Linked DNA regions of Spirosoma rhododendri. The main gene of each other region encodes a partner of the protein of the gene in region 2 in a complex. Links are inferred from orthologs where the notes say so. Each region holds a gene or a part of one and is shown on either strand. Other genes may lie near its edges.

Region 1 (3,160 bases), 1.8 Mb from region 2 along the record:
CGAAGGCACACCGGCTGAAAAATCGGGTTTGCAGATCGGCGACGAGATTCTGAAAATCGACGGGGTCGACCTGAAAAGCCGGAAGGATGCCGACGCGGGTAAACTCATCAAGGGGCAGAACAACACGGCCGTCAAGCTGGCCGTAAAACGCTACGGCGTGACGGCTCCGGTCGAGGTGACGGTAATGCGCGACGTGGTGAAGATGACCAACGTACCCTACTACGGGATGCTCTCGGACGATGTGGGCTATATCGACCTGAAAGATTTTACGGCGACGGCGTCGCGGGAAGTGCGGACGGCGGTGCAGGAGCTGAAAGGTAAAGGCATGAAAAAGCTGGTGCTTGACGTGCGCGAGAACCCCGGCGGACTGCTCAACATGGCCATCGACATCTGCAACATCTTTATCCCGAAGGATTCGGAAGTGGTAACGACGAAGGGCAAGGTGACCGAGTGGAACAAGACCTACACGGCTATGAATGCGCCGATGGATCTGGAGATTCCGCTGATCGTACTGACCAACAGCCATAGCGCGTCGGCGGCTGAGATCGTATCGGGCGTGATTCAGGATTACGACCGGGGGGTGCTGATCGGGCAGCGGACATACGGCAAAGGGCTGGTACAGACTACCCGCGAACTGTCGTTCAATACCAAGCTCAAGATCACGACGGCCAAGTATTACATCCCCAGTGGGCGGTGCATTCAGGCCATCGACTATAGCCACCGCAATCCCGACGGCAGCGTAGGTAAGATCCCCGATTCGCTGCAAACCGCGTTTAAGACAAAAGCGGGTCGTCCGGTATATGACGGTGGCGGGGTACTGCCCGATCTCGTGACAGAGAATCAGCTTGCCGCACCGATTGCGCAGAGTCTGACCAATAAAGGACTGATTTTCGACTACGCGGTGAAGTACCGCCACGACCACCCGACGATCAAACCCGCCCGTGAATTCCGCCTGACCGACGCCGAATACGCCGACTTCATGAAGTGGGTGGCCAACAAGGATTACGACTACACGACGCAGGTAGAAAAGGACCTCGGTACGCTGGAAGCATCGGCCAAGAAGGAAAAATATTTCGACCTGATTCAGGATCAGCTTAAGTCGCTCAAGACGAAGATGTCGCACAGCAAAGACGCCGACCTGATGACGTTCCGCAACGAAGTCCGCGCTTTGCTCGACGAAGAGATTGCTGGGCATTATTATCTTCAAAAGGGCATCAAGGAAGCATCGTTTGCCGACGATACGGAGTTGAAAGCGGCCCTCGACCTGTTCAAAGACATGAACCGGTACAACTCGATTTTGAAAAAGAAGTAATCTGTGCTTATTCTTTCCCTCGACACCTCGACCACCGTCTGCTCCGTTGCCCTGCATCAGGACGGCACGCTGCTGGGGTGTTACGAACTGTTTATCGAACGCACGTCATCGGCCATGCTGACCAGCCTGATCGATGATGTCGTGCGGCAAACGGGTTTTACGCTCGATCAGCTCGACGCCGTAGCCGTAGCAATGGGGCCGGGTTCGTACACGGGTTTGCGCATCGGCGTATCGACGGCGAAAGGACTGTGTTTTGCGCTCGGCAAGCCACTCGTGGCAGTGAACACACTGGCGGCAATGGCTGAGCAGATTCGCGGTTTCTACCCCGCCGATACGTTGCTTTGCCCGATGATCGACGCCCGGCGTATGGAAGTCTACTGCGCCTTTTATGACACGGCTGGCGAAGAACGCATACCGACGAAAGCCGAAATCATCGACGCGGATTCATTCGGCGAACAACTGGCGCAGCACCCGGTCGTTTTCTTCGGCGACGGGGCCGCTAAGTGCCGGGCCGTGCTGGGGCAACACCCGCAGGCCATCTTCCCGGAGCAGGCCGTAACGCCCTCCGCCCGGACGGTTGGCAAGCTGGCGACGTCCCTGTTTGCCTCCGGGCAAATCGAAGACCCGGCCACGTTCGAGCCGTTCTACCTCAAAGATTTCATGACGACGCAGCCGCGCAAAGCGGTTGTTTAAGATTTAAACACTAGCCGTACAGAAAACACCGAGTTTGTAAAACCTTTGTGTTCTCCGTGCCTCTGTGTTTAAAATAAATCGTTGCTTTGCGGGTATGAAACATACGCTTACCCTACTCTTACTCAGCGTTGGCCTGACGGCTTTCGGACAAGCTTCCGTCGCTTATTACCCCTTCAACAACGTCGTATCGGTCAGTAGCAACGCCGACCGCGCCTTTTGGGTCGATGCGCGTGTACAAACCAACACGGTCTTCGGGTCGCTTAGCACGACGTTTTGTCCGATGGTCAACGTTGTTCGGAAAGAGCACATCAACTACTACACCGGCCTGGGTATCCGGGCCAATTTCCTGAACGGGATCGATAATCGCGATGTGCTGGAAGGGTATTCGCTGCATATCGGGGCGCGGGCACACGTACCGTTTGTGCCGAATCTGCGGGTAGCGGTGGAGATTGCGCCGTACTCTCGCAAAGATTTGAAAGTTGGCGTGTTGCAGTCGTTCCTAGGAATCGCCTACCAGTTCGCCAAGAAGCCAAAGCCGCTATAGTTTTCCGTCTGTCATGGCTCGGGCCGGGTGGCCGGTGCCATGACAAAAACCGCCATTGTAACAACTCTATTTCGCCCCGTCGGCTTTGGCCCAGTTGGTAGCCAGTGTACCTACGTTGGTGCCTAGCTGCGTACCAGCATCGATGCTGAAGCGGTACTGCGTACCAGCGTAGAGCGTTGAGATGATCGCGGCATCACTCTGCTTTTTCAGCCAGGTCGTTTCGACCGGAAACAGATACGTCAGGATGGTGTTGGCGGCTGCGGATTGGGACGCATGGTCACTGACGTAGGCGGGACTGTTCGGTATCAGTACCGACGTTTTGATCTGCGGGTCGAGCTGCGAGGGGCGCGGCACGAAATAAGTGTACTTTGCCTGCCAGCCTACCGTCGTCACGTCGTGCAGGGCGCGGTTGAGCAGCGCATAAGTCCGGGCCGCCCGGAGTTCGTTCTGCCGGTCTTCCTGAAGCAATTGCTCAGCAATTAGGTTCCAGTGCCCAGCGATAGTGTATGTCGCCTGTCCGTCGTTCCAGTAGTCGGCGGTGGCCCATTGGTCGCGGGTACGGCTGTCGGCGGTGTTGCGTACTTCGGCCAGAGCCGTTTGAAAGGCGGTGC
Region 2 (3,139 bases):
ACAGCCCTGACAGGTACCACGTCTCGTTGAGTCCACGCAGGTAGTCGGAGAAAAGGCCGAGGTCCTGCGAGCGGATTTCGCTGTCGTGGAAGCGGGCCTGTATCACAACCCGGCGGTTGAAATCGCCAAAGGCCGACGGGCGTTCGTAGAAAAACGTCAGGCTGTGGCGGATGATCGAGTTGCCGATGTGGGCGTAGAGCCGGTCGAAATCCATCGTTTTGGCACTGTACAGAAAGTGCGTGTCGAGCCGCCGGATACGCAGCCCCGATCCCTTGTCGATGCCCGATAAGCCTTTGATGTTAAGCGCGATGGTATCGCCCAGTACCAGAAACTGGCTAACGTCGCCGGTCAGGTTTTTAAGCGTGAAGTGGTTGTAGTCGAAGCTGTTACGGTCGCGCATGTACGGCTCGCGGGGGTCGTCGAGCGTGTAAGCACCTTCGATCAACTGAATCCGGGCGATGGTAAACGGCGTGTGCTGATCGGGTACCGATGGGCGGGTCGTGTCGGCCGTCAGCTTATCGATTTGCGCAATGAACTCGTCCAGGTTGGTGTCGCCCGTGCGCGGATTTTTTATCATCCGTACGTCGGGGCGGTACAGCACGGCCCCGTCGAGGTGCAGGTTGTGCGCCGACGAGTCGATCAGATTGCGGAGGTTGTAATCGAGATCGAGCCGCCCGACCTGAATCATGGGGCGTTGCTCGCGGTCGAGGATTTTAACGCCCGACAGGGTCAGCGAGTCAAACCACTTAATCGATACACTTTCGATACTGACCGGAAATTCAAGCTTTTCCGACACCCGACGGGCTACCTCCTGCACCAGACGCGTCTGAACGGGCGGCAGTTGCAGCGCCAGTAAAATCGCAAACGCCAATCCGACTACCGTCAGCACGAGGTAGAGCAGGGTTTTGGCGAGTATGGCGAAAAACTGACGCATTCCGGGCGGAAAGGGCTAATATACACGCTGTCGGGTAATACCCGTACGGGTCAGACCGCTAAGAGAGGGAACGGTTTAATGGTGACTTTCCTTACACTCTCTACAACAAACATTATCCATTAGTTTTGTGCGTGATTATTTTAGCTATTGAATCGTCCTGCGATGAAACGTCGGCGGCCGTTCTGGTCGATAGTGAGATGCGTTCTAACGTCATTGCGGCTCAGCTGATTCATGAGCAGTACGGGGGCGTAGTGCCCGAACTGGCGTCGCGGGCGCATCAGCAACACATCTGGCCGGTAGTCGAACGGGCGCTGGCTGATGCAAAAGTAACCAAAACCGATGTGTCAGCGATTGCCTTCACGCGGGGGCCGGGCCTGCTGGGGTCGTTGCTGGTGGGCGCGTCGTTTGCCAAAGCCCTCGCCCTGGGGTTGCGCGTCCCGCTTATCGAAGTCAACCACATGCAGGCCCACGTGCTGGCCCACTTCATCGACGACCCCGACCGACCCGAAAAACCGCAGTTTCCGTTTCTTTGCCTGACCGTCAGCGGGGGGCATACGCAGATTGTCCGTGTCGATGGTCCGCTGGATATGCACGTAATCGGGCAGACGATGGACGATGCGGTGGGTGAAGCCTTCGACAAGTCGGCCAAGTTGCTGGGGCTACCGTATCCGGGTGGGCCGCTGATCGACAAATACGCTGCCGAAGGAAACCCGCTGGCCTACCGCTTCCCGATGAGTGAGATGCCCGACTTTAACTTTTCATTCAGCGGTATCAAAACGGCTATTCTGTATTTTCTGCGGCAGCAAACGAAAGAGAACCCCGACTTTATTCAGCAAAACCTACCCGACATTTGCGCCAGTATTCAGCACACGCTGGTTCAGATGCTGTTGACGAAGCTGAAACGGGCCGTGCGCGAAACGGGTATCCAGCAGATTGCCGTAGCCGGGGGAGTATCCGCCAACCGGGGCTTACGCACCGCCCTCAGTCAGCTGGGGCAGGAGCAGGGCTGGTCGGTCTTTATCCCCCGCTTTGACTATTGCACCGACAACGCAGCCATGATTGCGATGGCGGCCAAGTTCAAATACGAGCAGGGCGACTTCACCGATCAAACCGTCAGCCCCCTGCCGAGAATGAGTTTTTAAGTGGTTTAAGGTTTAATGTTCAAGGTCTAAGGTTGTTTGCCTGCCCAACGTTAAACCTTGAACATCAAACCACAAACTACGAACCAACAATGTTTCTCTCCGCCCTATACATCTACCCGATCAAGTCGCTTGGCGGGATTTCGGTTGATGAAGCCGTCGTCGAAGCGAAAGGACTACGCCACGACCGGCGATTTATGCTGGTGACCCCCGACGGGAAATTTATCACCCAGCGTACCCACCCCATCATGGCCCTGATCGACGTCCGAATCGATGGTGATACCTTGTCAGTATGGCACCGGCACCGGGCCGACGATGTGCTGAATCTGCCGCTTGACGGTGCCGTACCGGGGACGGGGGAGACAATGGCCGTGTCGATCTGGGACAGCAAAGACGTGCCCGCACAGACCGTCAGTGCCGAAGCCGATGCCTGGTTTTCGCGGGTACTGGCGATGCCCTGCCGACTCGTCTACATGCCCGATACCACTCACCGGCCCGTCGACGAGCAGTACGCCCGGCAGAATGATCCGGTCAGCTTTGCCGACGGGTATCCGTATCTGCTCATCGGGCAGTCGTCGCTCGATTACCTGAACAGACTGGTTATTTCTGAAACGCAGCCGGAGCCGATGGAAATGGCGCGGTTTCGGCCCAACCTGGTTGTCAGCGGAAGCAAGCCGTACGAGGAAGACGGCTGGGCAACGTTCCGGATTGGTGATCTGACGTTTTACGGGGTGAAACCCTGTGCCCGCTGCGTACTGACAACCATTGACCCGACGACGGCCGAAAAAGGACGCGAACCGCTGCGAACATTAGCCACGTATCGGCAGTATACACACAAGATTCTGTTTGGGCAGAACGTGCTACCCGACCCCGATGCGTCGGGCGTGTTGCGGGTGGGGCAGGTGCTTGACGTGACAGTTCGACAGGAACCCTGGCTGGCTCCGCCCGTTGATATGGAATACTAGTTTTGGCTTATTTGATTGACTTTGTTTACCCTACTTCGCAACGCGTATTATTTGAGTGTACCGGTTGTATTGGGCGCGGTGCTCTCCAACCGGCTGGCGGC

Evidence for each region. The genes of interacting proteins can lie anywhere in the genome.
Region 1: the proteins of tsaD (region 2) and tsaB are in contact, whole or in part, in a solved structure (PDB 4WQ4), measured with the Escherichia coli proteins. The link is inferred for Spirosoma rhododendri from one-to-one orthologs.

The regions. Positions count from the first base shown.
Region 1 is NZ_CP051677.1:2,067,500-2,070,659, reverse strand. What follows is about bases 228-3,160. They hold tsaB (tRNA (adenosine(37)-N6)-threonylcarbamoyltransferase complex dimerization subunit type 1 TsaB), read left to right. Parts: upstream 228-1,315; coding sequence 1,316-2,005; downstream 2,006-3,160. Other genes in these bases: HH216_RS08595 (phosphatase PAP2 family protein), read right to left, coding at 2,616-3,160; HH216_RS08600 (hypothetical protein), read left to right, coding at 2,100-2,549; HH216_RS08610 (S41 family peptidase), read left to right, coding at 228-1,312. Outside these bases: more of HH216_RS08610, read left to right, coding at 1-227. UniProt on the Escherichia coli protein: Required for the formation of a threonylcarbamoyl group on adenosine at position 37 (t(6)A37) in tRNAs that read codons beginning with adenine.
Region 2 is NZ_CP051677.1:236,906-240,044, reverse strand. The notes cover bases 275-3,070. They hold tsaD (tRNA (adenosine(37)-N6)-threonylcarbamoyltransferase complex transferase subunit TsaD), read left to right. Parts: upstream 275-1,065; coding sequence 1,066-2,076; downstream 2,077-3,070. Other genes in these bases: HH216_RS00975 (UbiA prenyltransferase family protein), read left to right, coding at 3,060-3,070; HH216_RS00980 (MOSC domain-containing protein), read left to right, coding at 2,166-3,038; HH216_RS00990 (translocation/assembly module TamB domain-containing protein), read right to left, coding at 275-934. Outside these bases: more of HH216_RS00990, read right to left, coding at 1-274; more of HH216_RS00975, read left to right, coding at 3,071-3,139.